One region of the Arthrobacter sp. genome, then DNA from elsewhere that is predicted to be linked to it. Evidence: riboswitches for the same ligand, from Rfam matches in the RefSeq annotation. Region 1 holds a riboswitch; each other region holds the start of a gene.
What was found. A riboswitch is a leader RNA that binds a small molecule or an ion and turns the genes downstream of it on or off. The one in region 1 is predicted to bind S-adenosylmethionine.
Positions count from the first base shown of each region.

Region 1 (7,452 bases):
GCACTCGGTGACTCCTTCACCGAAGGCATCGGCGACCCGGATCCGGAGAGCCCCGGCGGTCACCGTGGATGGGCCGACCGGGTTGCCGAAGAGCTGGCCCATGGCCACGAAGACTTTGCGTACGCCAACCTGGCCATCCGCGGCCGGCTCCTGAACCAGATCATCAACGAACAGCTCCAGCCCGCCATCGATCTGAAGCCGGATCTGGTCACCATCTGCGCCGGCGGCAACGACGTCATCCGGCCCGGCGGCGATCCGGACCGGCTCGCCGAAAAAATGGACGGCACCGTGGCCACTCTCCGTGAAACCGGCGCGACAGTGGTGCTCTTCACCGGACCGGACATCGGGGCGACGCCGGTGCTGGGCAGCGTACGAGGCCGGGTCGCCATCTACAACGAAAACCTGCGCACCGTCGCGGCCCGCCATGATGCTGTGATTGCCGACATGTGGGCCCTGCGCGAACTCAGCAACCCCCAGATGTGGGCCCCTGACCGGCTGCACTTTTCACCGCTCGGACACCACACGATTGCTGCCGCGGTGCTGGACACCCTCGGCGTTCCGCACTCCCTGGAACCACAGGCGGTTAAGGAACTGGCTGCCAAGAACTGGCGGACCGCCCGCTCCGAAGACCTGGTTTGGGCCCGGGAATACCTGGTTCCGTGGGTGGTCCGGCGCGTACGAAAGCGGTCCTCAGGCGACGGAGTTTCGGCCAAACGCCCGGATGCCGGCCCGTTTTTCGGTTCCGGGATGCCGCAGGGTTCGGGCGAAGGCGCCGGCGCACTGGACGAGGCCTAAGCCGGTCCCGGCCGGGACCGCGCCCGGCCGGGATCGCCCAGGGGTTAGGCGAAAAAGCCCTGTTCCAGGAGGCCGGAGAGCTGCAGCACATCGGTGAGGAACCCGTCGTGGCCGATCGGCGCGCTGATCAGGTGCACCTGATTCTGCCCCGGCAGGGCTGCAGCCAGTTCATGGGACTGCTCCGGGAAATACAGCCGGTCGCTGTCGACCGCGGCCACGAGGAATTCCGCTTCCGTGCCGGACAGGGCCTCGGCCAGACTGCCACGCCCGCGGGCGACGTCGTGGCTCATCAGCGCCTCAGTGAGGATGACATAGCTGTTGGCGTCGAACCTCCCGGAGAGCTTCTGTGCCTGATGATCCAGGTAGCTTTCCACCTGGTACCGTCCGCGCCGTGCCGGAAGCGGCGATCCGAGGGGATCCTCCCCCGGCTGCGGTGTCCGACCGAACCGGTACTGCAGTTCAGGTTCTGACCGGTAGGTGATGTGCGCGATCCGCCGGGCCAGTCCGAGGCCTCCCGTCGGTGCCCGGCCGTTGTAATAGTCGCCGCCGTTGAAATCAGGATCCAGCCGGATCGCTGCCACCTGCGCCTGGGCGAAGGCAATCTGTTCCCCGGTGCTGGCCGCGGTCGCTGCGATCACTGCGCAGCGGGCCACCCGCCCGGGTTCGGTGACAGCCCATTCCAGGGCGCGCGCCCCGCCCAGTGATCCGCCGAGCACAGTGTGCCAGCGGCGGATGCCCAGCAGGTCGGCCAGCCTGGCTTCGGCGCGCACCGAGTCCCGGATGGTGACAAACGGGAAGCGGGATCCCCAGGGCAGGCCGTCCGGATCTGCCGATGCCGGGCCCGTGGAGCCGTAACAGCCGCCGACCATATTGATCGAGACCACAAAAAAGCGGTTGGTGTCCACGGTCCGGCCCGGGCCGACAAGTCCGTCCCACCAGCCCGGTTCGTCCGTGTCTCCCTGGGCGACATGGGTACTTCCGGTCAGGGCGTGCGGGATCAGCACGGCGTTGGAGGCGTCGCGGTTCAGCCGGCCCCAGGTTTCATACCCCAGGACCACGTCCGGCAGGATGCCGCCGGTCTCCAGTTCCAGGGTGCCGATCGAGGCGCACTGCAGCACCCCGTCGATGGTGCTGACGGGGTGCTGCGGTGCGGGTGGATATGTTGTCACGGGAATGCGTCAGGCTCCCTTGGCGGCGCGGAAACCGGCGTCGAGGTCCGCGATGATGTCATCCAGGTGCTCCAGACCGACCGAAAGCCGCACCAGGCCCGGGCTGACGCCGGCCGCTGCCTGCGCTTCGGCGCCCAGCTGGCTGTGGGTGGTCGACGCCGGATGAATCACCAGCGAACGGACGTCACCAACGTTCGCCACGTGTGAATGCAGTTCCAGGGCGTCCACGAAGCGTTTGCCTGCTTCGACGCCGCCGGCGATTTCGAAGGACACAATGGCGCCGGTGCCGCGGGGCCCGTACTTGCGTCCTCGTTCGTACCACGGGCTCGACTCAAGGCCTGCGTACGCAACCGAGACGACGTCGTCGTGACCTTCCAGCCAGGTGGCGACGGCGACAGCGTTCTCTACGTGCCGTTCCACACGCAGGCTCAGGGTTTCCAGCCCCTGGGCCAGGAGGAAGGCGCTGAACGGCGAGAGTGCCGCACCGAGGTCGCGCAGCAGCTGCACGCGGGCCTTGAGGATGTACGCCAGGTTCGCACCGAGTGCTCCGTTGGCGCCGAGGTCCCGGGCGTAGACCAAGCCGTTGTAGCTTTCATCCGGGGTGTTGAAGCCCGGGAACTTCTCCGGGTCGGCGCCGAAGTCGAAGTTGCCCGAATCCACGATCACGCCGGCGATTGTGGTGCCGTGGCCGCCGAGGTACTTGGTAGCCGAATGCACCACGATGTCCGCGCCCCATTCAATGGGACGGATCAGGTACGGCGTGGCCAGGGTGTTGTCCACGATCAACGGGACGCCGGCCTCGTGCGCGACGGCGGAAATACCCTCAATGTCCAGGACGTCCTGGCGCGGATTGGAGACGACCTCGCCGAAGAACGCCTTGGTATTGGGCTGGACCGCTGCGCGCCACTGCTCCAAGTTGTCCGGATCAGCCACGAATGTGACTGTGATGCCGAATTTCTTCAGGGTGTGCTTGAAGAGGTTGTAGGTTCCGCCGTACAGGCTGGGGCTGGCCACGATGTGGTCCCCTGCCTCGGCGATGTTGAGGATGGCGTAGGTCTCGGCTGCCTGGCCCGAGGCCAGCAGCAGTGCCCCGAGCCCGCCCTCCAGTGACGCGATGCGGTTCTCCACCGCTTCCTGGGTGGGGTTTCCGATCCGCGTATAGATAGGTGCAAGTTCAGCCAGGGCGAAACGGTTGGCAGCTGCTTCCGCACTGGGGAATACGAAGGACGAGGTCTGGTAGATAGGCAGGGCACGGGCGCCGGTGACGGCGTCGGGCTCCTGTCCTGCGTGGATCTGGCGGGTTTCGAACGACCAGTTGGCAGACATGTTGCTCCCTTTTTGACCAGGGGCCCCACAGGAACCGATGCCGGAAGTACTCCGGATACAGACGTGTGGCCCGCGCTTGCCGTGACATCCTTTTGATGCCCAGCCAGGTCTTCACCCGGGGCACCCCACCGCGGTTGGAGGGTTGCCGGCCAGCAAGCCGGGGCTATCTGCTGGCGCTCATGACCTGTACCCATAGAACCAACGGACACTCAGTTGCGCAACCCATATGACGCAGCGTGAATTCATTTAGTTCCCCTAACAGGTTCCACTTTTGAGCTGCTTAGGCTGGCCTTAGTCGAGACACAGGTCACAACGTGTCAAGATATTCGCATGCGCCTGGATCACGTTTCTTACGCCTGCGAATCCGACGGCCTGCTGGCCACCACGGAACGCATTGCTGCTGCCCTCGGGACCGAATATGTCAAGGGCGGGGTTCACCCCCGTTTTGGCACCCGCAATATGATCCTGCCCCTGGCTAACCACCAGTACATCGAGGTGGTTGAAGTCCTGAACCACCCGGCTTCTGACAAAGCACCCTTCGGCCAGGCCGTGCGTGCCCGGTCCGAAGCCGGCGGCGGTTGGATGGGCTGGTGTGTCGAGGTCAATGACCTGGCTCCCTTCGAAGAACGGCTTGGCCGTGCTTCGGTTCCGGGAAACCGGAAGTTCCCCGACGGCCAGGAGCTGACCTGGCGGCAGATCGGCATCAACGGCCTGATCGCCGACCCGCAGGTTCCCTACATGCTGCGCTGGGATGAGGACAAAGCGGATCTCCATCCGTCCCGTGCCCTCTCCGGGACCGTGTCCTTGGAGTCCCTGACCATTGCCGGCTCTGCCGCGCGGGTCACGGAATGGCTGGGTATGCCGGTCGAGGAGCCGCTGGAATCCGTGGATGTCACCTGGGTTTCCCCGAAGGGCACCCCGGGCATTATGTCCGTTTCCTTCGGGACGCCTTCCGGCCTCGTCGAGATCTAAAAACCTCGTCCCGGAGGGATATCCCTCCGCTTCGGGACTCCCCTGCCACATCGGGTCAATCCTGCGCGGGCGTTTCCCTCCCCTTGGGGACTCCCCTGCCACATCAGGACAGCTGCGGGTGGACGGACTGGATTTACCAGTCCGTCCACCCTTTTGCTGTCTATTTCGGCTGACCGGGACGGCGTCGATTTCGACAAAGGTGTTGGCGAGGGCCGAGCTGCCGCCCGGTCGGGCGGTCGTGGGCCGGGCGTGTGCTGGGCCGGTTGGGTCGAGTCGGGTTGGGCCGGATCGGGTCGGACGTTTCGAGGCCTTCAACGTATCTCCGCGTTGCCCGGGTCTGTGGCGCGGGCGGCGCTTGCCCGGATCTGTAGTTTGGTCCTGACAGGGATTGTCGGGGCTGGGATGGTCCGGACATCGCGCCGGGTATTGACGCAGAACGGCGCCGGTCTGAGTGTTGGCTGGCGCACTGCTCGGTTCAGTTCGGCGATTCATTCAGGGTGCTGGCTTTGTTTAGGGTGGCGGCTCGTTCGGGGCGGCGCATCTCAGGAGGGTTCCGGCGGATGCTTCGGCACGCCTGTCCCCACCGTTCTTCCGCCCGCACCCTCCCTCTGGAAACCCCTGCCGTTATGCAACCTTTGTTCCCTCCGTTTTGGTAAAATCCTCCCGCTTTGTGACGTTGTTTCCCTCCGTTCTGGGAAAGTCCGCCCACTCCGTGCACCACGCCCCTCCGTTCTGGGAAAATCCGCCCACTCCGTGCACCACGCCCCTCCGTTCTGGGAAAGTCCGCCCACTCCGTGCACCACGCCCCTCCGTTTTGGGAAAGTCCGCCCACTCCGTGCACCACGCCCCTCCGTTTTGGGAAAATCTGCCCACTCCGTGCACCACGCCCCTCCGTTCTGGGAAAATCCTCCCGTTTTGTGACGTTGTTTCCCTCCGTTTTGGGAAAATCCAGCCGTTATGGGATTTCCCTCCGGAGCGCCCTGGCAGGGAAATCCCAAAATGGTCGATTTCCCCCAAACCGTAGGGTTTTCCACAGATGGGGACCCCAACATCCAGGCAAGATCGTGAAGGTCCAAGATTGGAGAATGCAGCCAGCTCTCCTTTTTTCGTCGGACGCAGATCGGGACGGTCCCGGTCGGCGATCCCTTGCCAGTCGGTGCCGCAGCGGGGAGTTGCTACGGCTGAGGCCGGGCGTCTACGTCTCCGCTGCCCATTGGGAAAACCTCCCCCGTTGGGAACGCGAAATCACGAAGCTGACGGCAGCTGCGGAGCAGGGCCGGAACCCTCGGGTCCTGCTCCAGGAGTCGGCTGCTATCGCTTGGGGAATTCCCACCATCGGTTCTTCCAACGAGATCATGGTCCTGGCCTCGGCCCCTTCGCATGCACGACGTCGAGGAGGAATCCGCTGGGCCGAACGGCAACTGCTCGAACCTCTCTCCAGGATCGCAGGGTTTGCCGTCACATCTCGTGCGCAAACGGTTCTCGACATGGCCGCCTACCTGCCCTTTGAGCCCGCAGTTCCAGCCATGGACCACGTCCTGCGGCCCGATCCGTTGCGCGGACTGGCCCCGTTGGAAAAGGCAGACTTGAAGGACCTGGCGCAGGCGCTGCCAACCCAAGCAAAACGAACCCGTGCCCTTCGGGTCATAAATTTTGCCGACAAGCGATCAGAATCAGCGGGAGAGTCCCTTTCCCGGGCGGCCCTGCACCGGCTCGGCTTTCCGCCCCCGGAGCTGCAGAAAGAGTTTCGCTCTGCCGGCGGCCGGGTGCTCGGCCGGACAGACTTCTTTTGGCCTCAGCAAAATCTGGTCGGCGAGTTCGATGGTGCTCTGAAGTATGGGCCAGCACTAAACGGGGTCGGCGGGCAATCCCAGCAAGCCCTACTGCAGGAAAAGCGCCGAGAAGACGCCATCCGCGCTACCGGCGTAGGATTTGTGCGCTGGGTCTGGGCCGCCCTCTTCAAAGCACCTGAGGACCCGGACGGCCTGGCGCAAATACTGACTCGGGCAGGACTACCCAGAACCCGACGGCGACAATAGAGCTCCGGCCCGCAGGGACAGCCATGCCCCAAACCGAAGCGGCCAGGGTCGCAAACCCCTACAGCGATCCGCGTGCCGCACGTCTACACCGAGGAAGCCGCTGCAGCCCGGATCAGCCCCCGATTGATTTCCCGCACCACCCCGGCGTCGAGCTTCAGGACCTTGCGGTCATAAGTGAGCAGCCCGTTCACTTCGTCCTCGACGTCGGCCAGCTGGGTGTAGACGGTGGCAGCCAGTCCAAGCGCCACGGCCGGCTCGATCTGGGTCCGGTGCAGTTCGGTGAAGGCGTGTTCGAGCTCCGCCCGGGTGTGCAGGGTTTTGCCGTAGCCAAAGACCGAGCTGTTCCAGGTATGCCCCTCCACGGGCAGGCTGAAGCCGCCGTATTCCGAAAGCACGATGGCCCGCGGATCGCGCTGCCAGCGCCGCCGGATCCGGAACGGGACGGCGTATACGTGCAGGCTTTTGGTATCTCCGGCGCCCTGGTCGTGCCAGCCGCTGGCGTGGTCGATCCCCCGGGTCGGGTCGAGTTCCCGCAGTTCCGCGGCGACCGCGGCGGCGTCGAACTGTCCCCAGCCTTCGTTAAAGGGGACCCACAAGGCGATACTCGGCACGCTCCGCAGCAGTTCCACGGTCTCGCGCATGTCCCGGCGGAATGCTTCGCGTCCGGCGGCGTCACTGCGGCCGAACTTTGCGTAGCGGCGGTCGCTGCGGCTCCCCCGGCCGGGAAGCGGCAGCAGTTCCGGAGCACGCCCGGCGCCCGTGCCTCCGTTGACCAGATCCTGCCAGACCAGCATGCCGAGCCGGTCGCAGTGGTAATACCAGCGCATCGGCTCGATCTTGATGTGCTTGCGCAGCATCGTATAGCCCAGGTCCTTGGCCGTCTGGATGTCTTGGACCATGGCTGCGTCGGCCGGGGCGGTGTAGAGCCCGTCCGGCCAGTACCCCTGGTCCAGCAGCCCGGCATGGAAGTACGGCCGACCGTTGAGCAGCAGCCGCTGGTGCCCGTTCGCATCCTTACCGGTGCCGAAACTGCGCAGCCCGAAGTAACTCTGGACGGCGTCCTCCCCCAGCCGCACGCTCACCGAGTACAGGAAGGGATCCTCCGGACTCCACAGCCGAGGCTGCGGCACCTGCACGCGCAGCGGCTCCCC
Region 1 covers NZ_DALZXY010000049.1:6,230-13,681, forward strand. Annotated here, with positions in the region: gene RTN46_RS10230 (SGNH/GDSL hydrolase family protein) at 1-795, shown strand, start outside; gene RTN46_RS10235 (homoserine O-acetyltransferase) at 840-1,964, opposite strand; gene RTN46_RS10240 (bifunctional o-acetylhomoserine/o-acetylserine sulfhydrylase) at 1,974-3,290, opposite strand; SAM riboswitch class IV at 3,358-3,475, opposite strand; gene RTN46_RS10245 (VOC family protein) at 3,621-4,262, shown strand; gene RTN46_RS10250 (hypothetical protein) at 5,750-6,301, shown strand; gene RTN46_RS10255 (sugar-binding domain-containing protein) at 6,385-7,452, opposite strand, start outside.

Region 2 (7,452 bases), on a different contig from region 1:
TGGCCCCCTGGGGCATAGCGAATACGGCCGTGGATATCACCGATCTGGCAGCGGTAGCGGCCGCGGTCCAGCCGGGATCCACGGCAATTCTGTGGGTAGAGACGCCGTCGAATCCGCTGCTGGCCATCGCGGATCTGGCCGGTTGGGCGAAGGTGGCGCACGAGGCCGGGGCTTTGCTGGTGGTGGACAACACCTTCGCCTCCCCCTACCTGCAGCGGCCGCTGGAGTGGGGCGCGGACGTGGTGGTGCACTCGACCACGAAGTACATCGGCGGACACTCGGATGTCCTCGGCGGGGCGGTGGTTGTGGCGGACCGTTCCTTCCGCGGGCGGGAGTTGGCGGAGACGGTCGGCAACCAGCAGTTCGCCGGCGGCGCGGTCGCTGGGCCGCAGGACTGCTATCTGGCCGCCCGCGGCCTGAAGACCCTTGGCCTGCGCATGGAGCGGCACAACTCTAACGCCCAGGCTCTCGCGGAATGGCTCCGGGACCAGCCCGGCGTCGCCGAGGTCCTCTATCCTGGACTGCCCGAGCACCCGGGGCACGCCCTGGCGGCACGGCAAATGTCAGGCTTCGGTGGGATCGTTTCGGTTCGCTTCACCGGCGGAGAGAGCGCCGCACGGGCCTTCGCCGAATCCACGCGGCTGTTCGCACTGTCGGTGAGTTTGGGTGGGGTGGAATCGCTGATCTGCTACTGCTCGGAAATGACACACGCTTCAGTGCGCGGAACTGAGCTTGCTGTACCGGTCGACCTGGTCCGGCTCTCGGTGGGGGTGGAGGACCTGGCGGATCTGCAGGAAGACTTGGCGGGCGCACTGGAACGGGCCCAGGGACTCCGCAAAGGTGCCGCAGCGCTCAGCAGGTGATGCAGCCGCGCATAGGGACCTGCTCCTGCAGCCAGATTCGGAGCGTTGTGATGGACCGGAACCCCGAAATTTCCGGGTTCCGGTCCATCACAGCCGGTTACGGGCGCTGAAGCCCTGCGGCGTGGATTACTTCCAGAGGCGCTTGGACGCTATTTCCGCGCCTTGGCCCAGTGCTTCCAGCTTGGCGACGGCGATCTGCGGGTGGACTCGCCCGCCGAGCCCGCAGTCCGTGGAGGCGATCACGGCTTCCCGGCCCACCAGGCCGGTGAATCGTTCGATCCGGTCCGCCACCAGCTCGGGGTGCTCCACGACATTCGTGGCGTGCGAAACGACGCCCGGAATGATGACCTTGCCTTCGGGCAGCTTGGTGTCCTCCCAGACGCGCCATTCGTGCTCGTGCCGGGCATTGGCTGCCTCGAACGAGTAGGCGCCCGCGTTGACCTGCAGCACCGAGCCGATGATGTCCTTGAAGGGGATGTCGGTGGTGTGCGGGCCGTGCCAGGAACCCCAGCAGACGTGCAGCCGGATCTGTTCCTGGGGCAGATCCCGCAAAGCCCAGTTGGTGGCCTCAACGCGCAGTTGGATGAACTTCAGGTAGTCCTCCAGCGACGGCTCAGGGTTGATCTGGTCCCAGCTCTCGGCCAGCGACGGGTCGTCCAACTGGACGGTCAGTCCGGCGTCGATGATCGCCTTGTACTCCTCACGCATTGCGTCGGCGCAAGCGTAGAGCAGTTCCTCGTCACTCTGGTAGTAGTCGTTGGCGATGCGCGCGCAGGACCCCGGGGAGAGCGACGCGACGAAGCCTTCGGCCAGTCCGGCGGCGTCCAATCCCTTCTTCAGGTTGGTGATGTCCGAGGCGACCAACTCTTGGCCGGTATAGGTCAACGGGCCAGCGACCTTGGGCTGCTTGACCGACTTCCGGTGCGCCAGGACACCCGAAGACGGGTCGGTGTAGGCGTCGTTGAACTTCACCCGGTCGCGGCGGTCGGTGAACGTGGTCAGCACAATGTTGCCCGGGGAGGAGCGGTGGACCTGGTCGTCCGCCCAGCGGTCCACATCGGTGGCCTGCAGCCCGCCCAGCCGGGCGAACGAATAGTTCCACCAGGCCCCGTAGTCCACCGATGAGGACATCGTGTGGCCGTACTCGCCGTCGTTGGCGATGTCCACTCCGAGGTTTTTTTGGCGTTCGACGATGTCTATCACTGACGCCTCGAGCAGGCCGAGGAACTCCTCCGTGAGGCCGCCGGCTTCCTTTGCCTCGTTCGCCGCGAGCAGTTCCGGTGTTCGGGGCAGGGATCCGGCGTGGGTGACACGGATGCGGTCAGTATTCAGGGGCATGGGAATGGTCCTTTCCATCGGTCCTGGCAGTAGCACCACTACCGTTGCGAACCGCCGTGAGACGGTCCCGGGGTTGGTTGCTGCGGCGTCATCGATCCAGGTCTCTCGGCCGCTCGGGATGGGAGCTCTCATCAAACAACGGGGGCTCCTGCATGTGCAAATTGTGTCCTGCCAGTAGGTGTTTCAGGAGTTCGCCGTGATCACCGGCCTCTGCCCGGACGCACCAGCCGGTATTTCCTTGGTGAAGGCCAGATGCTTGACGGTTTCCGGATCAGCCGAGGGATCGAATCCGGGGCTGTAACCGGTGGCCAAGTAGAGGTTTTGCGCTTCCGGTTGACGCGAGCCGGTCGTCAGGTAGACCCGGCGGTAGCCACGGCGCCCGGCCTCCGCCTCGAGCTCGGTCAGCACCTGGCGAGCCAGACCCCGGCGCCGGTGACCTGGATGGGTCCAGATGCGCTTGAACTCCGCGGTCTGCTCGTCATAGCGGCGGAAGGCGCCGCCGGCTACAGACTCCCCGTCCTCCTGCAGGATCAGCAGTGCGCCATGCGGGGGTGCGAACTCCACCGCCGGGTAGCGGCGCATCTCCTGACCGGCACCGCCGAAGATGCTGCCGTATCGGCGGTCGTATTCCGCGGTCAGCCCATCGACCAGTGGCTGCACCCGAGGGTCCTCCAACGGCAGATAGAGCAGCTCTGCAAAGGCCCCTCGGGGCGGAGGAAGGGTCATCAAAATCCTTTCGGTTCAGACTAGCGAGGAGTGCAGCTGATTGATGGCGGCGGCCAGCCGTGCACCGGAGGTGTCCCCCGGAGCTAAGGACATTGCCGCCAGGTCGGTGAGGATCAGCCGTGCCAGCGCATCGCTCTCGCGGAACGGCGCGGCGTTGCTGTTCGGCCGGGCGAAGGCCCCGCTGCCCCAGCCCGAGGTCGCGGGGCCGACGGCGTAAAGGCCCGTTCGGGTGCCGCCGTCTGCACCGACGAGCCGTGCGGAGGAATCCACTAACAGCTTCCCGGTGCTGGGATCCGACGGCGAACCGCCTGTGCGCTCCTCGCAGCCGAGGCCGGACTTATGGAGCGTCAGCAGCAGAGGATTCGCCGAGCCTTCCACAGTGGGCCTGGGCAGCCGGGCTTCGATGAGGGCGGTCGCTCTCACTGTATGGGGAACCTGCGGGGAGGATGCCGTGAACAGGCCGAGCTTTTCGTCAGTGCCCACCTCCAGCGCAGGGCCAAGGAATAAGAGGTAGCCTGCCTCGTGCAGCGCCAGCAGTTCGCGCAGCCGGCGGGCCGGCGGGCCGGAGTCCACGTAGCTGAAGAAACCGTGCCACCAGCCGCTGACCAGCGGGCGCGAGGCAGGCGTGAGTACTTCCGCTGGAACCAGGCGGCCCAGTTCGGAGTACACGCGCAGCAACGCCAGGAACAGGCCAAGCGTTTCTGAGTTTGCCCCGCCGTCGCGCAGCCTGAGGTCTTCGCGGATGTGCGCGGAAACCATACTTTGCACTTCCGCAGGCCCAGCGAAAGCCACCCCGGCCAGCGGATGGTCAAGGTCCTCGAACTCCAGCCGGTCCCCCGCCGCGGGGACGGCTTGGTCCACCAAGGCCCGTCTCTCATCCGAATACCAGGCGGCGGCGTCGAAACGGACCACAAATTCGGACCACGGCAGAGCCACCCGCTCCGGATGCCCGGTGAACAGCTCCTGGTAATAGCCAAACGCGGCATCCTTGGCCAGCAGCGGCCAGAGATGCTGCCGAAAATCCAACTCGCCGTGCGCCTCTTGCAGCGCGGCGACGGTGCCTGCGGTCAGGTACCGCGGCGGACGGGCCGGTTCTCCGCGCAGTTCAGTACTGATTTTGGAACGGTACGGCACCCCGCGGCGGGAACCTGCCCACAGCCGTGGTTCGTTCCCGGACGGGATGTAGCGCAGGGAGCCCCCGGGCGCATCAACGAATTGGCCGCCGCTGCCTTCCATCAGCTGCACCACCAGGTCGATGAAGGCCAGTCCCATGCCGGAGACGATCACCTTCTGTCCCGGGCGCAAGGCAGAAAAATCGACATCGTTGGTATAGGCCGGCGGGGTGTGGAAGAGGTTGTGCCTGGCCGCAAAGCCGGCATAGCCAGCGGATTGCGGGTCGGGTACCGAATCCGTGTGCCCTATGGCAACCACAACGACGTCGGCAGGCAGCGCTGCCCCCGAGGCCAGCCGCACCACGTAACCGCTGTCCTCGGCGGAAACCTCCACGGCCTGGTCCCGGTGCACGGTGACCGGAACCTGCTGACCCAGTGCCTGTACCGTGCGTCGGAAGAACCATTCGAGGTACAGACTCTGCAGCCGGCGGGTCGGGAACGTCATCGGGCGAAGGCCGGCAAGCTGGCGCGCCAGATCTGCGTCCGGAACCTGCGCGTCCGTGATGCTGCCGTCCGCCACACCGCTGGCCCATTGGAGTAGACCGGGCCCCACTGTGGGCGGACCGGCGCACTCCACCGAGTCGTCGGTGAACATGGTGACATCGGCGGCCCTGGAATTGAGCTTCAGCAGCGGACTTTGGTCCTGCCGCCAAATCCGACCGGAGCCGGGTTGGTGCGGCTCCACCACGTGAACAGCCAGCGGGCCGTCAAAGAGCCGCGGCCGGTTGGCGGCCAGCCGTTCCAGGATCAGGGCCGCCCGCGGACCGCCGCCGACAAAGACGATTCTCTTGCGGCCGCCGCCCAACGTTCGGCCTGGCGTGCTGTCAATCGGCATGGCGCTCCTTCCCGGGCAGCGGTCGGGCCCGCGGTCTCGCCCATCCTAGGAGCATCCTCGGGGCCCCGTGGTGCTTGGGTAACCGGCCTTCACCGGCGGAAATAATGCGCAATGCGAGGACATTCAGGGCCTTGGCAGGTACCGCGGTGAAGCCAATGCGTCGCCGGTTTACTCTGCACGACACCGGCCTTGGGGACTCCGCCGGAGTTGTTCTAGATTCAGCCAACCTTCTGGTTTTCCGGATAGGGAACGAAGCCTCCTGCACCGTGCAGGACAGGCCTCAAAACATGAAGGAGGTGGGCGTATGAGTTCCGCCGCACCCAAAATCCAGACCGGCCAGGAGCCGGCATCGCCGAACGACGCCGTGCCTCCGGTTCCGAGACCTGAGGCTGCCAGCTCCGGTAGTTCCCGTGGCTCCGGTGGTTCCGGCGGCGGCCGTCCACCGTCCAACGGAGCCGGCACAGGCACAGCCTTGGACTACTCCGGCTATCCGGTGGTGGCAGCACGTCATCCGTGGCGCTGGGCCGGGACGGGACTGGTGGCCGTCGGCGTCGCCGCGATCCTGTGGTCGCTCCTGACGAATCCGCGCTGGGAATGGGACGTGGTGGCCCAGTGGTTTACCGCCGCGTCGGTGCTCCGCGGCTTAGGGGAGACCCTGAAGCTGACGGCCATCGCCGGCAGTCTCGGCTTTGTCCTGGGCTTCATCCTGGCGCTGATGCGGCTGTCCTCCTCACGGCTGCTGGCCTCCGTGTCCTGGACCTTCTCCTGGATCTTCCGGTCCACCCCGCTGCTGGTACAGCTGCTGCTTTGGTACAACCTCGGGTACCTGTACGAAAAGGTGTCGCTGGGGATCCCGTTCACGGACGTTCGCTTCTTCGAGTTGCAGACCACCACGCTGATCAGCCAGTTCGCTGCAGCCGTCCTGGGGCTAACCCTGAACCAGGCCGCCTATTCGGCGGAGATCATCCGCGGCGGCATCCTTGCCGTGGACCAGGGCCAGCTTGAGGCGGCCGCGGCGCTGGGCATCCCGGCCTGGCGCCGGTCCACCCGGATCGTGCTGCCGCAGGCCATGCGCTCGATCCTTCCCACTGCCTTCAACGAGATCATTGGCCTGGTCAAGGGCACCTCGATTGTCTACGTCCTGGCCTATTCCGACTTGTTCTACACGGTGCAGGTCATTTACAACCGCACCCAGCAGGTGCTGCCGCTCCTGCTGGTGGCCACCCTCTGGTACGTGGCGATTACCTCGGTGCTCAGCGTGTTCCAGTACTACATCGAGCGCCACTACTCCAAGGGTGCCGTGCGTTCACTGCCGCCAACGCCGTTGCAGCAGGTCAGGCAGCTCTTCTCCACCCATGCCAAGAGAACCGAGGCCACCCGATGAGTCAGCCAGCCGTCCCGGCCGCCGTCGAAACGGACGCTACCGCCGCCACCCGGGGGCTGGTGGAGATCAACAGCGTTTACAAGTCCTTCGGCCAGGTCGAGGTGCTGCGCGGCGTCTCCCTGACCGTGCAGCCGGGCGAGGTGGTGGTGGTCCTGGGCCCCTCCGGGTCCGGCAAGTCCACCCTGCTGCGCACTATCAACCATCTGGAAAAGGTCGACGCCGGCCACATTGCCGTGGACGGCGACCTGGTGGGCTACCGGGCCCACGGCGGCAAACTCCATGAGCTGCGGGAGAAGGACATCCTGGCCCAGCGCACTCACATCGGCATGGTGTTCCAGAATTTCAACCTCTTCCCGCACCTGACCGCCGTCGAGAACATCACCGAAGCTCCGATTTACGCTCAGAACCGCCCGCGCGGGCAGGCACGGGCGCGGGCCCTGGAACTGCTGGAGCGCGTCGGCCTGTCTGACAAGGCAGACGTCTACCCGCGTCAGCTCTCCGGCGGGCAGCAGCAGCGGGTGGCGATTGCCCGGGCACTGGCACTGAATCCAAAGGTTGTGCTGTTTGACGAGCCGACTTCCGCACTGGACCCCGAACTGGTCGGTGAAGTGCTGGATGTGATCCGTGGCCTTGCCGATTCGGGCACAACGCTGATCGTCGTGACGCACGAGATGGGCTTCGCCCGGGATGTGGCCGACCGCGTGGTGTTCATGGACCAAGGCCAAATCGTGGAGGAAGGCACCTCACTGCAGATCTTTGCTGCGCCGCAGCACGAGCGCACCAGAGCATTCCTCTCCAAAGTCATCGAACCGGCCTTTCACCTCTGAATCCAAGGCCGGCTTCGGCCCACTAACTGACGTATCTATAGGAGAACTCATGGCAAAGACAAAGACAAAGATTCGTCCGATTCGAGCCCTGTCCACGGCAACCGCCGTCGTCATCCTGGCCCTGACCGGCTGCGCCGACCCGGAAGCCGCAGGCACATCCGGAGACAGCGCCTCAGCGGCCCCGGCCGCCAACGGCATCGTCTATAACCTGGCCCCGGAGCAGAACCGCATCCGCACGGAGAAGGACGCCGACCTCGCGGCGCAGGTACCAGCGGATATCGCCGCGGACGGCAAGCTCACCGTCGGT
Region 2 covers NZ_DALZXY010000098.1:2,371-9,822, reverse strand. Annotated here, with positions in the region: gene RTN46_RS14600 (cystathionine gamma-synthase) at 1-863, shown strand, start outside; gene RTN46_RS14595 (cobalamin-independent methionine synthase II family protein) at 990-2,201, opposite strand; SAM riboswitch class I at 2,213-2,326, opposite strand; gene RTN46_RS14590 (GNAT family N-acetyltransferase) at 2,385-2,927, opposite strand; gene RTN46_RS14585 (FAD/NAD(P)-binding protein) at 2,943-4,934, opposite strand; gene RTN46_RS14580 (amino acid ABC transporter permease) at 5,239-6,318, shown strand; gene RTN46_RS14575 (amino acid ABC transporter ATP-binding protein) at 6,315-7,145, shown strand; gene RTN46_RS14570 (ABC transporter substrate-binding protein) at 7,195-7,452, shown strand, end outside.
Region 2: it holds a riboswitch for S-adenosylmethionine, as region 1 does, so the genes downstream of both, RTN46_RS14595 (cobalamin-independent methionine synthase II family protein) here and RTN46_RS10240 (bifunctional o-acetylhomoserine/o-acetylserine sulfhydrylase) in region 1, are expected to answer to the same signal.

Region 3 (7,452 bases), on a different contig from region 1:
AATGAACGGAATGGGCCGGAAAACGTTCACCAGCACGTTCAGGACGCTGAACACGGCCCGGTTATCCAGCAGCGCACCCCGGCGGGTGGTGTAGAGGCCCAGTCCGATCAGCAGCCCGCCAATTCCGCCGAACAGCAGGCTCAGGCCCACGATGTACAGCGTTTCACCGACTGCCGTCCACAGCTGCGGCGCCAGGGGAATCAGTTCTTCCATATCAGCTCAGCTCCGTTACTTTGATTCCGTGGCCCACGGACGCGAGTACGCCATCGATCACGTGGTCCGCCCCCTTGAGCGCCAGGGTGAGGTGGCCAAAGGCCCGCCCCGAAATGTCGTTGATGCCGCCGTAGACCAGTTCGAACCCCACACCGGCGCGGCCCAGTTCAAGGAAAACCTCGGCCTGTGAGGCATTTCCGTCCCGGAAGGACAGGGTGACAATCCGCCCTTCGTGCCGGGCTTTCAGGGAAGCCAGCTCATCCGGGGACGGGACGCCCCGAACCACGGTGGAGACGAACTTCTGCGAGGACGGCCGGCGCGGATTCGAGAAGACCTCGAAGACTTCGCCCTGTTCCACGATCCGTCCGCCGTCCATCACCGCCACCCGGGTGGCCAGATTCTGGATGACGTCCATCTCGTGGGTAATGACCACAATGGTGATGCCGAGTTCCCGGTTCACCCGGCGCAGCAGGGACAGCACCTCGTGGGTGGTTTCCGGGTCAAGGGCTGAGGTGGCTTCGTCGGCCAGCAGGATCTTGGGTGACGCGGCCAGCGCCCGGGCAATGCCGACCCGCTGTTTCTGCCCGCCGGAGAGCTGTTCGGGATAGCTCCCCGCCTTATCCGCCAGGCCGACGAAGTCGAGCAGTTCCTCCACGCGGGCAGCGATTTCCGTCTTGCTCCGCCCGGCAACCCGCAGCGGGTACGCGATGTTGCCCCGCACCGTCTTTGAGTTGAAGAGGTTGAACTGCTGGAAAATCATCCCAATGCCCAGCCGCAGCGACTTCAGCTTCCTTTCGGGAACCCCGGAGACCTGCTGCCCGTCCACTGTGATATTCCCCGAAGTACTGGTTTCAAGGGCATTGATGAGCCGGACCAGGGTGGACTTGCCGGCGCCGGAATAGCCGATGATGCCGAAAATCTCCCCCGCCTCGATCTCGAGGTTGATCTCCGTCAACGCGGCGACGGAGGATTCGCCCTTCCGGGCCGGCGGATAGGACTTGGAGACGTTCTGCAGGGAAATGAGGGCCATGAAGGTTCCTTATTTTGGAGACGGGTGTCCCGCCCGGCAGCTGCTGCCGCCGGCCGGGACCCTTCGGTGATGCGTCGGGGCTAGCCCAGGGCTTCGATGTCCTTCTGGACCTTGGCCAGCGAAGTCGACAGGTCCTCGACCGGAACTTTTAGGAACTCGGCGGTGTTGCCGGAGACCTCCTGCACACCGTCCTGGACCGACTGGGTGTTCTGGTAGATCTCCACCAGCTTCAGGTACGTCTCATTGTTTTCCTCGCCGGCCCGGGCCGCGAAAATGTTCACGTACGGGATAGCTGCGGGATCCGAGGGATCATCCTGGGCAATGGCGTCCTCGAACTTCAGCCCTGCGTCGCCCACGAAGTCGTTGTTGATGATGGCGGCGGCAACGTCAGGCAGCGACGTCGGTGTCAGCGACGCTTCCAGCGTGGTGACCTTGACCTTGGACTTGGCTTCCTCGATGTCATCGAGGGTGGAGAACGCGCTGCCGCCGCCGGCAAGGCTCACGAGGCCGGCGGACTGAAGTACCAGCAGACCGCGGGACAGGTTGCTCTCGTCGTTGGGGATGGCCACGGTGGCGCCGGCGGGGATATCTTCCACGGAATCGTACTGCGTGGAGTAGAGGCCCAGCGGATAGATGGCAGTGGAGCCGACAGGTATCAGGTCCTCGCCGCTGGCCACGTTGTAGCGGGCCAGGTACACGATGTGCTGGAACTGGTTCAGGTCCAGCTCTCCCTCGGTCAGCGCGGGGTTGGGAAGCGTGTACTCGCCAAAGTCCACAATTTCGACGTCGATCCCCTCCGCCTTGGCCGCCTCGGTGTAGGTGGCCCAGTACGGATCGCTGGCACCAACGACGCCGATTTTCACCGGGCCGCCCTCGTCCCCGGCAGCCGACCCGCAGGCGGCCATACCGAGGGCAAGGAGGGGTGCTACGGCAACTGCCAGGATTTTCCTGCTGAGTTTCATGGTTCGGTTCTTCTCCTGATGGGTTCGCGGCAAGGCGCGCGAAGAGTGGGGTGGCGCAGGCCGCTCTTAGGGCAGTGCCGGCGCCGTACTTGCCTTGCGGAGGGTCTCCGCCAAGGCCGAATCTTCACCTGGAGCACCCCGCTACGACGAGAGGGTTGCTGTCCAGCCGGCCAGGGCCGATGGCTGGAACTCTTGATTCCGGTCTCACGCTAGGGGCGGGTGCGGGGCCGCGCCAAAACCGGATGACACAGAGCGGCGCACGCCGTCGCGGGAAGACAAAGAGCGACATATAACGTCGCAGAAGGACACAGTGCGATGCCGGTGCTCGTGCCACCGGCCCAGTCAGAGCCTGTTGGGCCAACCCGCCGCGTCGGTAGGATTGTTCTTTCTGCCGGGTACGCACGGCGTGGCAGCTGAGAGTCCAAGGAGGAAGCGTATGGGCACGGTCGAGGATCTCGGCGCGGACGGCATCTGCGCCCTGGCGAAACGTTTCGGACTGGTCCTGGAGCCGGAAAGCGTCCGTTTCAACGAAGCAGGGCTGGACTACCGGGTTGCGTTCGCAACAGCCACAGGCACAGGCACAGGCACAGATGAGCAATGGGTACTGCGGGTCCCCCGTCGCCCGGACGTTGCGGCGAACCAGGACCAGGAACGGGCCATCCTCGATTTTGTCCGGCCCCGGCTGCCTGCGGCCGTCCCGGATTGGAGGATCCAGACCGAGGACCTGATCGCGTACCCGCTGCTGCCCGGGACCCCCGGACTGACCGTGGGGCCCGAGAACCAGACGAACTGGCATTTTGACCCGTCATCGCGGCCCTACCTTCAATCCCTGGCCAAGCTCATCGGATCCCTGCACAGCATGGACGCTGCCGCCGCAGCTGCAGCCGGCATCCCGGCCGAAACCCCGGAAACCGTCCGGCAAAACTGGGCGGACGGCCTCGGCACGGTTGAAGCAGAGTTCCGGATCGCCCCGGACCTGCTGGACGGATGGCGCCGGTGGCTCGACGACGATCACTTCTGGCCGGCGCGGACCGTCCTGACCCACGGTGAGCTATATCCAGCCCACCTGCTGCTCGATGACGAGGACCGCATCGTCTCGGTACTGGACTGGACCACGGCGAAAGTCAGCGACCCGGCGCTGGAATTCATGTACGTGCAGCTCATTTCCCCCGGCTCCCTCCAGGAGGTAGCGACCTGGTACCAGGAGGCAACCGGGCACTCCGAGCCTTATCTGGTGGAACGCTGCGCTGCCCTCATTGCTGCGGGTCCGTTGAACCATGCGCTCTATGCCTTGACCACGGGACTGCCCGAGCACCGTGACGCCGCGGCCGCACAGCTGAAGCCTGCCTAAAACAACACACTCGGCAGCACGATCGAACACAGCCGCCGGACCTGGCGCCGCACCTAACCTCTGCTGAGCCGCGCGTAACCTCTGTTGAACTGGTGGCCGGCCGCGGACGCCTTGGGTATCCTGCCAGCAGTGCAAACTTACTTATTTCCGTGATGCAGAGCGCTCTCTGCCAGCTTGATGCTCCCCTTCGGACCCGTGACGACTCCGTGGCGGGCGGTGATTTTGTGTGCCCGACGCCGGGACTCCTGCGGAGTCCCGAACACCCAGGCCCACACCCTCAAATCCTCCCGGAAGAACAGCTATGCCTGCCCACGAGCCCCAACCAGGACGTTTCCTGCCAATAACCCCACTGAATGACCGCAGTGCGCTGCGCCCGGATTGCGCCAGCTGCTATGCGTTGTGCTGCACGGCCTTCGGGTTCACGAAGTCCGCCGACTTTGCCGTTGACAAGGCTGCTGGAACCCCGTGCCGCAACCTGGCCACTGATTTCTCCTGCACTATCCACGAATCCCTGCGCCCGCGGGGATTCAGCGGCTGTACGGTTTTTGACTGCTTTGGTGCCGGGCAGACCGTTTCCCAGGGCTACTTCCCCGGCGAAAACTGGCACAGCCACCCTGAACGGGCACAGGAGATGTTCGGTGCCTTTGCCTCCGTGCGCCAGCTCCACGAAATGCTCTGGTACCTGGTGGAGGCCGGGTCCCGGACCTTTGACTTGGATACCGCCGGACGGGCGGCCGACCTCAGCACCATGATCAGGAGGACGATAGACCAGGGTCCAGCGGCCCTGCGGGCGCTGGACCTTCCCGCGCTCCACGAGGTAGTCCGGACACTGCTGATGGAGGTCAGTGAGGAGGTGCGTGCCGGCTATTTTGCCGACGAACCGGAAGGAACCGGGAAGGACCTGCTCCCCCAAGCTGACCTTATTGGACGCAATCTGCGATCCGTGCGCCTCTGCGGGGCAGATCTCCGCGGGGCCTATTTGATCGGTTCGGACCTCCGCGGAGCGGATCTCTCCGGAACTGACCTGCTGGGCGCGGACCTGCGCGGCGCACGGCTGGAGGGCGCAGACCTGTCCCGGGCCTTGTACCTAACGCAGCCTCAGGTCAACGCGGCCAGCGGCGACCCGGAGACTCTCCTGCCGCCGGATCTCAGCCGGCCCGGCCACTGGACAGGCGGCTGACACCATCCGCCGCTACGCCGGGTACAGGGCAACGGCTGCGGGATCCAGGGTGAAGAACACTTCCTGTCCCGGCAGCAGTGACAGGCATGCTGCTTCGGCCGGAGCGATATCCGCGGCGAGCTCTCCGGCCCGTACCCGGATCCTGTCGCCGTGCGGTTCCAGCTCGGTGACCGTCACCTTGAGCACGTTTCCGGTGCCGCCCTGGCCCGCTGTGCTGACGGAAGCGGACGCCGGACCTGACACCGCACCAGCCCCGGACGCGCTGTCAGGCTCTGCGAGGCTGACAGACACCGAGGACGGCGAAAAAGCGGCCAGCCATTTGGCGCCGTCCGGATGCGGTCCGGTGGGTCCGTCCGGGCATCCCTGAAGCTCGAACCCGGGGGCCATGAAGCAGTCCCCGCTGCGGGTTCCCGCCACCAGGTTCAGCCCGGCAAGGCTGGCAGTGAACCGGCTGCGGGGCCGCCGAAGAACCTGCGACGGCGGGCCTTCCTCAACGATCCGCCCGTCCTGCATGACCAGGACCCGGTCAGCCAGGGTCAGCGCGTCCAGGACGTCATGGGTGACGATCAGGGCACTGCGGTCCACCAGGACGCGGCTGAGCAGCCGCCGCAGCAGGGGGGCAGCATGTACGTCCAGCGCCGCCATCGGTTCGTCCAGCAGCAGCAGGGACGGTTCTGCGGCCAGCGCCCGCGCCAGGGCGACCCGCTGCGCCTGTCCGCCGGAAAGTTGGGCCGGCTTCCGCGCCGCAAACTCGGCGGCGTCGGTCTGCCCCAGCCAGTGCCGGGCGGCAGCCCTGGCTTGCCTCCGCGGCGTCCCGGAGCTGCGGGGCCCAAAGGCCACGTTCTCCTCGGCGCTGAGGTGCGGAAACAGCAGGGCTTCCTGGGCGAGGAGGGCTGTCCCCCTGAGGTGGGGCGGCAGCCGTTTTCCCTGTTCGACGTCGAAGAGCGTGGTGCCGCCAAGTTCGGCGCGCCCAGCCTGGGGATGGAGCAGCCCCGCGATCAGGGAGACCACTGTGGACTTCCCAGCCCCGTTAGGTCCCAGCAGGGCCACTGTTTCACCGGGAGCCACCTCGAACGCGACGTCGATTCCGCGTTCCGGTAATACGGCCCGCAAATCCAGCCTCATGCCCGCACCGCCCGCTCACTTGGAGCGGTACTGCGGTAGGACAAGCCAACGACGGTCACCGCGACCACCACCAGGACCAGGGAAAGTGCCACCGCGGCGTCGGCGTCGGTTTCCCGCTGCAGATAGATCTCCAGGGGCAGCGTCCGGGTGACACCCTCGAGGCTGCCGGCGAACGCGAGCGTGGCACCGAACTCACCAAGGCACCGGGCGAAGGAGAGCACAGCCCCGGAGGCCAGGCCCGGGAGCACCAGCGGCACGGTGACCCGCCGCAGCACCGTTCCGGGTCCGGCGCCAAGAGTTGCGGCCACGGCTTCGTAGCGGGTTCCCGCGGTCCGGAGCGCCCCTTCGAGGCTCAGCACCAGGAACGGCAGGGCAACAAAGGTCTGGGCGAGGATCACGGCGGCAGTGGAGAACGCTATCTGCACGCCCAGCACCTCCAGTGCTCCACCCAGCAGTCCCTGCCGGCCGAAGGTGTACAGCAGCGCAATGCCGCTGACCACAGGCGGAAGCACCAGCGGCAGCAGGACCAGGGCCCGCACCAGGCGTTTTCCCGGGAACCGCAGCCTGGCCAAGGCCAGGGCCAGGGGCACACCAAGCAGGATGCACAGCAACGTGCTGACTGTTGCTGTCCGCAGGCTCAGTGACAGCGCAGCCAGTGAGGACTCTGAGGTCACCAGCGGGATGAACTCCGCCCAGTCCACCTCGGCGGCAACTGCCACCAGCGGCAGGAGCAGGAATAAGGCCCCCACGCAGGCGGCAGCGGTGACCCAGCGTGGCAGCGCAATCACGCGCCTCCTCCTCTGGCCCCAGCGCCGACGGCGGATGCCGCCGGTTTGCGGCTGCTGACCGGTGAGGATGATGGCTCACTACGGCGCACCGAACCCTGCCTTCCGCAGGACTTCCTGGCCGGCGTCGCTGCGCACGAACCGGATGAACTCATCGGCCAGGTCCGCTTCCCCCGCCTGTGAAAGTCGAACGATCGGGTAGGTGTTGACTGCCTGGGCCGCCTCCGGGAAAGCCACTTCTTCCACCTTCCCGGCGGCAGCGCGGACATCGGTGACATAGACCAGCCCGGCATCCGCCTCCCCTGAGCTGACCTTGCCTAGGACTCCGGTCACGGAAGACTCTTCGCTTACCGGGCTGATTTCGGTTCCGGTGGCCGCTTCGATCCTTGCCGCGGCAGCGCCGCAGGGCACCTGCTCCGCGCACATCACCACCTGCATACCCGGATCCCCCAGGTCACGGAACCCGGTGATCCCGCCCGGATTGCCCGGAGGCACCGCGATGGTGAGGGTGTTGACGGCAAAGGGTGCGGGATCGCCGGCGGCAAGTCCCTCTGCCTCAACCTTGTCCATGTTGGCTGCGTCCGCGGATGCGAAGACGTCTGCCGGGGCGCCGGATTGAATCTGGCTGGCCAGGTCCGCTGAGCCGGCAAAATTCAAGCGCACCGCAGTGCCGGGATGTGCCCCCTCGAACTCGTCGGCCAGCTCCGTGAAGGGGCCGGACAGCGACGCGGCAGCGAAGACCATTAGCTCGTGTCCATCTTCTGGCGAAGAGGCTGAGGGCGACGCCGCGCAGGCGGGCAGCGCCA
Region 3 covers NZ_DALZXY010000052.1:15,841-23,292, reverse strand. Annotated here, with positions in the region: gene RTN46_RS10650 (ABC transporter permease subunit) at 1-213, opposite strand, end outside; gene RTN46_RS10645 (methionine ABC transporter ATP-binding protein) at 215-1,243, opposite strand; gene RTN46_RS10640 (MetQ/NlpA family ABC transporter substrate-binding protein) at 1,324-2,205, opposite strand; SAM riboswitch class IV at 2,286-2,403, opposite strand; gene RTN46_RS10635 (macrolide 2'-phosphotransferase) at 2,642-3,556, shown strand; gene RTN46_RS10630 (pentapeptide repeat-containing protein) at 3,858-4,736, shown strand; gene RTN46_RS10625 (ABC transporter ATP-binding protein) at 4,749-5,861, opposite strand; gene RTN46_RS10620 (ABC transporter permease) at 5,858-6,649, opposite strand; gene modA (molybdate ABC transporter substrate-binding protein) at 6,728-7,452, opposite strand, start outside.
Region 3: it holds a riboswitch for S-adenosylmethionine, as region 1 does, so the genes downstream of both, RTN46_RS10640 (MetQ/NlpA family ABC transporter substrate-binding protein) here and RTN46_RS10240 (bifunctional o-acetylhomoserine/o-acetylserine sulfhydrylase) in region 1, are expected to answer to the same signal.

Region 4 (7,452 bases), on a different contig from region 1:
TGGCGCCCTCGGACAGGAACCGGCGCACGATTCCGCGTCCGATTCCGCCGGCGCCGCCGGTGATGATTGCGGTCTTATTTTTCAGTTGCATTTTCTTCCTTCCGTGAAACCGGGCGCGCTGCGGAGCCGGGTGATTGGGTAAGTGTCTGTTCGACGCCGCGGATGAAGTTCGCGACGACGAAGTCCAGGGAGCGGCGGGAGGCCGCAGGGCTGATGCCCCGGTCCTGGAACCGGGCTGCCTGCGGAAATTGCGCGACGGCGTCGCCGCGCCATACCGCATGGTCGTCAGGATCAGAGCGCTTGGGGCCGGCCTGTGCCGCCGCGGTGATCGCGGCTGTGCCGATAACTGCCGCGGAGATTCCCAGCAGGCAGTCGAAACCCTGTTCCTCGGTGAGGCCGGCGCCGCGCAGCTGGGAGAGCAGCAGGTCCACTTCGGCGGGCGTGGCCATGTTCACAAGCCGCCGGGGAGTCAGGACGATGCTCAGCAGCCACGGATGCGCCTCGAACGCCTGCCACTGGGCATCGGCCATGTGTCCGAGCATCTGCTGCCAGGAGGAGGGGCCGGAGGGCAGGAGTGCGTAGTCCCCGGTGGCGGCGTCTGCCATAAGCAGCAGCAGCGCACGCCTATCGGCCACATGGCGGTAGAGCGCCATCGCGGAGACGCCGAGCTCTCCGGCAACCCGGCGCATGGTCACCGCTTCGAGGCCATCGGTGGCGGCGATCCCGACGGCGGCAGCCGCAATTGAATCCGGGCTGAGCGGCAGGTTCCCGGCCATCGGTGCCTCAATTCGTGAGTGGGTGGTGTTTACAGCGTATACCTCATTTGTTTACAGTGTACGCGCAATGGGCTGCGGCCGGTTCCGGGGCGGCTCCCCGGGCCGAAAGCCGGGGCGGGGCAGGAACCCAGGGTGCAGCTCCGGCGACCTTGGCACCCCGCAAGCACCAGCCCATTGACCCCGCTTGGAGGCGCTCCTACCGTGGAATGACCGCCAGTCCGCGGGCTGGAACTCCCGCCAAGGAGGAATCATGGACCCTTCAGCCGGCGCCTCGGGGCGTGTGCTGTCCGCCGATGGAACACCGATCGCCTGGGACCGGCACGGCGCCGGACCTCCCCTGGTGGTGGTGGATCCGATCATGATGGACCGGACCACCTCCGGATTGGCCGGCGTCGCGGAACGGCTCGCCGCAGGCCACACCGTTTACACCTACGACCGCCGGGGCAAGGGTGCCAGCGGCGACGGGGAGGAATACACGGCTGAATCAGAAGTGGACGACCTCCTGGCGGTAGTCGAAACCGCCGGCGGAACGGCGGATCTGCTGGGCACCTCGTCCGGCGCGATCCTGGCCCTGCGGGCGGCCTCGGAATCCGCCGTCATCTCCAGTGTCGTGGCCGTGGAACCGCCACTGTCCAATGACGGCGGATCGGGGCCGGACATCCGCCCCCAGCTCGCGGCCCTCATCGAGGCAGACGACCGCGCCGGAGCAATCCGTCTCTTCCAGGAGTCCATCGGCGTCCCGGAAGAGCTGATCCGTGAATCCGAACCCAGCCAGTTCGAGCCAGCCGCGCACACCATCGCCTACGACCTCACTTTGATGATCGATACGGATCTGTCGAGCCTGGCAGGTATCCGTGTTCCGGTGCTGGTCCTGGCGAGCTCGGGCAGCGACCGGCGGCTCCAGGACTGGGCACGGAACACCGCAGCCGTCCTGCCCGAGGGGTCCTTCCAGCTCGTGGACGGTGGATGGCACGGAATCGAAGACGCAGCGCTGGCCGCCGCCGTTGACGCTTTCCTGGACTAGGGCAGCACCGATCCGCCCATCGACCGGTGTGCCGCTCGGCGCGTAGGCTGGGGAAGTCTTCAGCACACCGACCGGACGGAGGCGCCCACATGACGCATCGTAACGATCCCAAGGTCATCTCCCGCCTGCTCTCGGCCCAGGGACGTTGGGCGGTGGTGGGGCTTTCCAATAATCCGCTGCGTCCGGCTGTCGGCGTTGCGCGGTTCGTCCAGGACACGCTGGGGATGGAGGTCGTCCCGGTCAACTTGAAGGGCGAGGCCGTGCACGGGAATCAGGGCTACACCCGGCTTGCGGACATCCCCGGCCAAATCGACGTCGTCGACTGTTTCGTGAACTCAGCGAAAGTGGGAGATGTCGTGGACCAGGCCATTGCCGTTGGTGCCAACGCGGTGTGGCTGCAGCTGGGCGTCGTTGACGAAGCGGCAGCCCAGCGTGCCGCCGCGGCCGGGCTCGACGTCGTGATGGATACCTGCCCGGTGATTGAGGCGCGCCGCTTCGGTTGGTGAGGCACGCGCAGCCTTCCTCTGTTCATCCGCCGGATCAGGTCAGTACGCTGCGCCCAGCTCGATGAGCAGGACCCCGCCGATGATGAGGGCAATGCCCAGTCCCATCAGCCAGGTCAGTGGTTCCTGGAACAGGAACCGGCTGAGTACAGCGGTGAGGGCCACGCCGACGGCAGCCCAGATTCCGTACGCGATCCCCAGGGCCATGCCGCTGGCGAGGGTCAGGGAGAGCATGCTGAAGGCAACCGAATAACCGGTCACGACACCGGCGTACCAGCGCTTGTCCTCGAGGGCGAGGCGCAGGGAAAGGGTCCCGCCCACTTCGAAGACGATGGCTCCGCATAGGAACAGCCACGCCATCAGGCCGCCCCGCCCGTTCTCTTCTCCGCGGCCTGGCGGCCCAGTTCAACGCAGAGCACACCAGCCATCACGGCGGTGATTCCCAGGCCCATCAGTAGGGTGATCGGCTCTCCAAACAGGAACAGCGACATAACCGCGGTGAGCGCAACCCCGGTGGCACCCCAGATTCCGTAGGCAACGCCCAGTCCCATGCCGGCGCGCAGGGTCGCCGAGAGCAAAACGAACGCGGCCAGATAGGCAGGCACCACAACGGCGTACAGGGCGGGAGCGTCCAGGGCTGCCTTCAGCGCAAGGGAGCCGGTGACTTCCAGGACGATTGCCAGCAGCAGGAAAAGCCAGGCTTTCACGGGGTGGTGCCGTTTGCCGGGCGGAGGTCTGTGGGAAGGGACCGGTGGGACTGCCAGGCCGCGAGCAGATCCTGCCGGGATCCAGCCGGATTGTCCCGATGCCACTGCCTGCTGAAGCGGTTGAGTTCGAACTGCGCCCCGATAGGCCTCGGCTCGGCGCCGCGGGTGGCATGCCAGTGGTCCAACGCCGCGGCCAGGGTCGCGCTGCCGTCGTTGGCCGCGAAAAACTCCCGCATCGGAGCGTCGAAGCGGAACCCCGGTCCCAGGGCATTGAGGAAAAACGCCCGGAGGACCTGGCTGCAGGGATGGCCGGCGGGAATGACAGTGTGGATGGTCAGCGGCGGCCTCAGCCGGTCCGCCGTTCGGCCCGGTGCCGGTGTTGGAAGCGGCTGGGGGCGGCCATCCAGGAACGCTTCCAAACGGTCAGCGAGGCTTTCCTTCGAGCCTGTTGCCCGCAGGCCCAGGTGCCGGGCAAAGGCCTGCAGCTCGTCCTTGAGCCAGTACCAGCGGCGGAACTCTGCTCCGCTGAGGCTGGGGGAAAGCGGCGGACGTTCGGGAAGTGTCACACAGCAATCCTGCCTCACCCTGCGCGAGTTGGTGGTATGCGGATCGCTGGAGCCGCACCGCCGAGGGCTCGGTGACAGGGGGGAACTGAACGCAGGATGACGTAACAAAGTCCGGGTGTGACGCCCGGAGAGTCACAGTCCGACGCACTGTGCCACGGACGGACACATGTTTGCGCGGTCCCGTCCCCGGCCACCAGCATGGACCCATAACCATCCAGAGCGGCTGAGAGACCTGGCTCCGTGACGCCGCAGCAACCCCTTCCGTAATTCTGCGGAGATGGGTGCTACCGCCAGGACCGATGGAGAAGCATCTGCTTTCGTTGGTCCGCCGCAGCCGTGTCCTGCCACGCTGCCGCCGGGCCCCCAGTGCGGGTGGGCACCTCTTCTCGGGTACTGACCGAAGGAGGACGGCATGATCCGGATCGAGAACGTTTCGACCGTTTTCAGCAGCAGTGGATCCAGCTTGACCGCTGTGGATGACGTGTCACTGGACATCCCGCGCGGCAGCATCCAAGGAATCATCGGCTTCTCCGGAGCCGGTAAATCCACCCTGCTGCGCAACATCAACCTGCTGGAGCGCCCCACCTCGGGCCGGGTGCTGGTGGATGGAGTGGACCTCACCGGCCTGGGCGACGCCGAACTACGCGCCACCCGGCACGGGATCGGCATGATCTTCCAGCACTTCAACCTGCTAAACAACCGCACAGCCGCGCAGAACGTGGAGCTCTCACTCAAGTTCGCCGGGGTGGGCAACGCCGCCGAGCGCCGCCGCCGGGCACTCGAGGCGCTCGCCGTCGTCGACCTGTCCGAGAAAGCTGGAACCTACCCGGCCAAGCTCTCCGGCGGCCAAAAGCAGCGGGTGGCAATCGCCCGTGCCCTGGCCACCGAGCCGAAGGTCCTGCTGTGCGATGAGCCCACGTCCGCCGTCGACCCGCGGACCACCGCCTCCGTGCTGCAGTACCTCAGCGACGTCAACGCCCGCTTCGGCATCACGATCGTGGTGGTCACGCACGAGATGAACGTCGTCAAGGCGATCGCGGACAACGTGGCCGTGATGGAGGAGGGCCGCGTGGTGGAACAGTTCGCGCTTGCCGAGCTGCAGCGGCCCGGTTTCACGCCCGCAACCTCGATTGGCCGCTATCTCATTTCCGACGAAATCCGCCTGGACCGCGCTGCAAGAGAGCCCGCCGCCGCCCGGTTTGAAGGAGCCCACCATGCTTGAGCGCATCATCGAAGTCTGGCCCGAACTGCTCACCGCGCTGGGCCAGACGGGCATCATGCTGCTGGTGGCGATCCCGCTGGCCGTACTCATCGGCACCCCGCTGGGCGTCCTGCTCTACGGCCTGGGCCCCAACGGGCTGGTCCACAAACCCAAGCTGCACCGGGTCCTGGACTCGGCGGTCAACCTGGTCCGGTCCTTTCCGTTCCTGATCCTGCTGATCGCCATCATCCCGTTCACCCGCTTCATCGTGGGCACCACCATCGGCACGGCCGCGGTGATTGTGCCGCTGACCATCAACGCGATCCCATACTTCGCCCGGTTCGTGGAACAGAACCTCACCGCGCTGGGCGGGGGTGTGGTGGAAGCGGCCCGTTCCATGGGCGCGACCCGGTCCCAGATTGTCCGCGACGTCCTGCTGGTCGAAGCGCGGCCGGGGCTGATCAGCTCCGCGACCATCATGACCGTCAGCTTCATCTCCTACTCCGCCATGGCCGGCCTCGTGGGCGGCGGCGGGATCGGGGACTTCGCCATCCGCTACGGCTACTACCGCTACGAAACCGGGCTGATGATCACCGCGATCGTCCTCATGATCCTGCTGGTGCAGGCCGTGCAGCTGGGCGGCTCCTGGATCTCCCGCCGCGCCGACAAACGCCTCTAGCCCTCCGCTCCTACCGAAAGAACGCCCATGCCTATCCCCAGTACCCGTTTCTCCGGACCGCGGCCGCGACTGCTGCTGAACGCGTTCCTGATGAACACCACCAGCCACATCCGCGGCGGCCAGTGGCGGCATCCGGAAGCCGAACAGCACCGCTTTAACGAACTCGGTTTCTGGACGGACCTCGCCCGCCAGCTCGAAGCGGCGAAGTTCGACGCCCTCTTTTTCGCCGACGTCGTGGGCCTCTATGGAAACCACGACGGCGGCTGGGCCTCGCATGTGCGCCGCGGCCTGCAGGTCCCGGCCAACGATCCCGTGCTGCTGCTCGCCGCGCTGGCCGGCGCCACGAGCGAGATCGGCCTGGCCGCGACGTCCTCGGTGGTGCAAAGCCACCCCTTCCAGTTCGCGCGCCAGATGTCCACGCTTGACCACCTCACGAACGGCCGGGCCGGGTGGAACATCGTCACTTCGGTGCTGGAGAACGCGCACCGGAACTTCGGCGGCGACGGACTCACCGAGCATGACCGCAGGTACGACTGGGCCGACGAATACGTCGAAGCCGTCTACAAACTGTGGGAAGGGTCGTGGGACGAGGACGCACTAAGCCAAGACAAGTACAGCGGAGTGCATGCGGACCCGGAGAAGGTGCACAAGATCCATCACCGCGGAGAGCGCTACTCGATCGACGGGCCGCACCTGAGTTCACCGTCACCGCAGCGCACCCCGGTCCTTTTCCAGGCCGGCAGTTCGGGGCGCGGACAGCAATTCGCGGCAGCCAACGCCGAAGCCACGTTCATCTTCGCGCCCAACCCGGCCCACGCGGCCAAGGTCGCGTCCGGGGTCCGGGCCCGCGCCGTGGAGGCGGGCCGGCTGCCGCAGGACGTCAAGGTTTTCACCGGCCTGTCCTTTGTGGTTGGCAGTACCGAGGCGGAAGCCCAGCGCAGGAAGGCGGAACTGGACGAATACCTGGAACTCGACGCAGTGATCGCGCACATTGGCGGCGGCCTCGGGATCGACCTGGGCGGGCTGGACCTCGAGACTCCGCTCGGCGAGGTTCGGACCGAGGGTGGGCGCGGAGTGCTGCAGGCCATCATTGACTCCACCCCCGGCGGTAATCCCACCCTGGCCGACGTCGCCCGCTACCGCACCGAAGCCCAGCAGATCACCGGCACACCGGAACAGATCGCCGATGAACTCGAGCGCTGGCAGGACGCCGGCGTGGACGGGATAAACATCATCAACTCCGTCCTGCCCGGCTCCTACACGGACTTCATCGAGGGAGTGCTGCCGGAACTGCGCCGCCGCGGGCTGGCCCAGACGGAGTACGCGCCCGGAACCCTGCGGGAAAAGCTCTTCGGCGCTGACGGGCCCGGCAGCGGCGGACTGCTCAACGAACGCCACCCCGCCGCCCGCTTCCGCGGAGCATTCGCCGCCGACGGCGCAGCCAGCCTTGCCACCACAGGAGAAACCCGATGACCGCCAGCCTGCTCACCCGCTACGGCCACCGCACCACAGAACTCCAGGACCACTGGTTCGGCATAGCCGACGAGGTCGCCGCGATCCTCGGAGCCGACGCCCTGGACCGGGACGTCGCGAACAAGCCGCCTTTCACCGAAGTGGAAATCCTGCGCCGGTCCGGGCTGCTGCCGCTGACCATTCCCACCCGTTTCGGCGGCGCCGGAATCGACTGGGAGACCTCGTTCGAGATTGTGCAGCGGATCGCCCGGGCCGATAACTCGATTGGCCAGCTGCTGGGCTATCACTACATTTTCCAGGCCTTCCCGTACATCGACCTGGACGAGGAGCGCGGGCAGGCCCTGGCGGACGAATGCCTCTCCAAGCAGTGGCTCTGGTCCTCCACCGGCACACCGCAGGGGCCGCAGGCGGTTGGCGTCCGCACCGGCGAGGGCTACCGCGTCACCGGCAAAAAGCCCTTCTCCACCGGCAGTAGGGTGGCCGATCGGATCTACGGCCGTGCGGTCCTCGAAGGCGGCGACCG
Region 4 covers NZ_DALZXY010000028.1:14,301-21,752, forward strand. Annotated here, with positions in the region: gene RTN46_RS07335 (SDR family oxidoreductase) at 1-91, opposite strand, end outside; gene RTN46_RS07340 (TetR family transcriptional regulator) at 75-776, opposite strand; gene RTN46_RS07345 (alpha/beta hydrolase) at 1,027-1,800, shown strand; gene RTN46_RS07350 (CoA-binding protein) at 1,890-2,306, shown strand; gene RTN46_RS07355 (SMR family transporter) at 2,346-2,663, opposite strand; gene RTN46_RS07360 (SMR family transporter) at 2,663-3,010, opposite strand; gene RTN46_RS07365 (hypothetical protein) at 3,007-3,576, opposite strand; SAM riboswitch class I at 3,784-3,882, shown strand; gene RTN46_RS07370 (ATP-binding cassette domain-containing protein) at 3,989-4,798, shown strand; gene RTN46_RS07375 (methionine ABC transporter permease) at 4,791-5,456, shown strand; gene RTN46_RS07380 (LLM class flavin-dependent oxidoreductase) at 5,484-6,929, shown strand; gene RTN46_RS07385 (acyl-CoA dehydrogenase family protein) at 6,926-7,452, shown strand, end outside.
Region 4: it holds a riboswitch for S-adenosylmethionine, as region 1 does, so the genes downstream of both, RTN46_RS07370 (ATP-binding cassette domain-containing protein) here and RTN46_RS10240 (bifunctional o-acetylhomoserine/o-acetylserine sulfhydrylase) in region 1, are expected to answer to the same signal.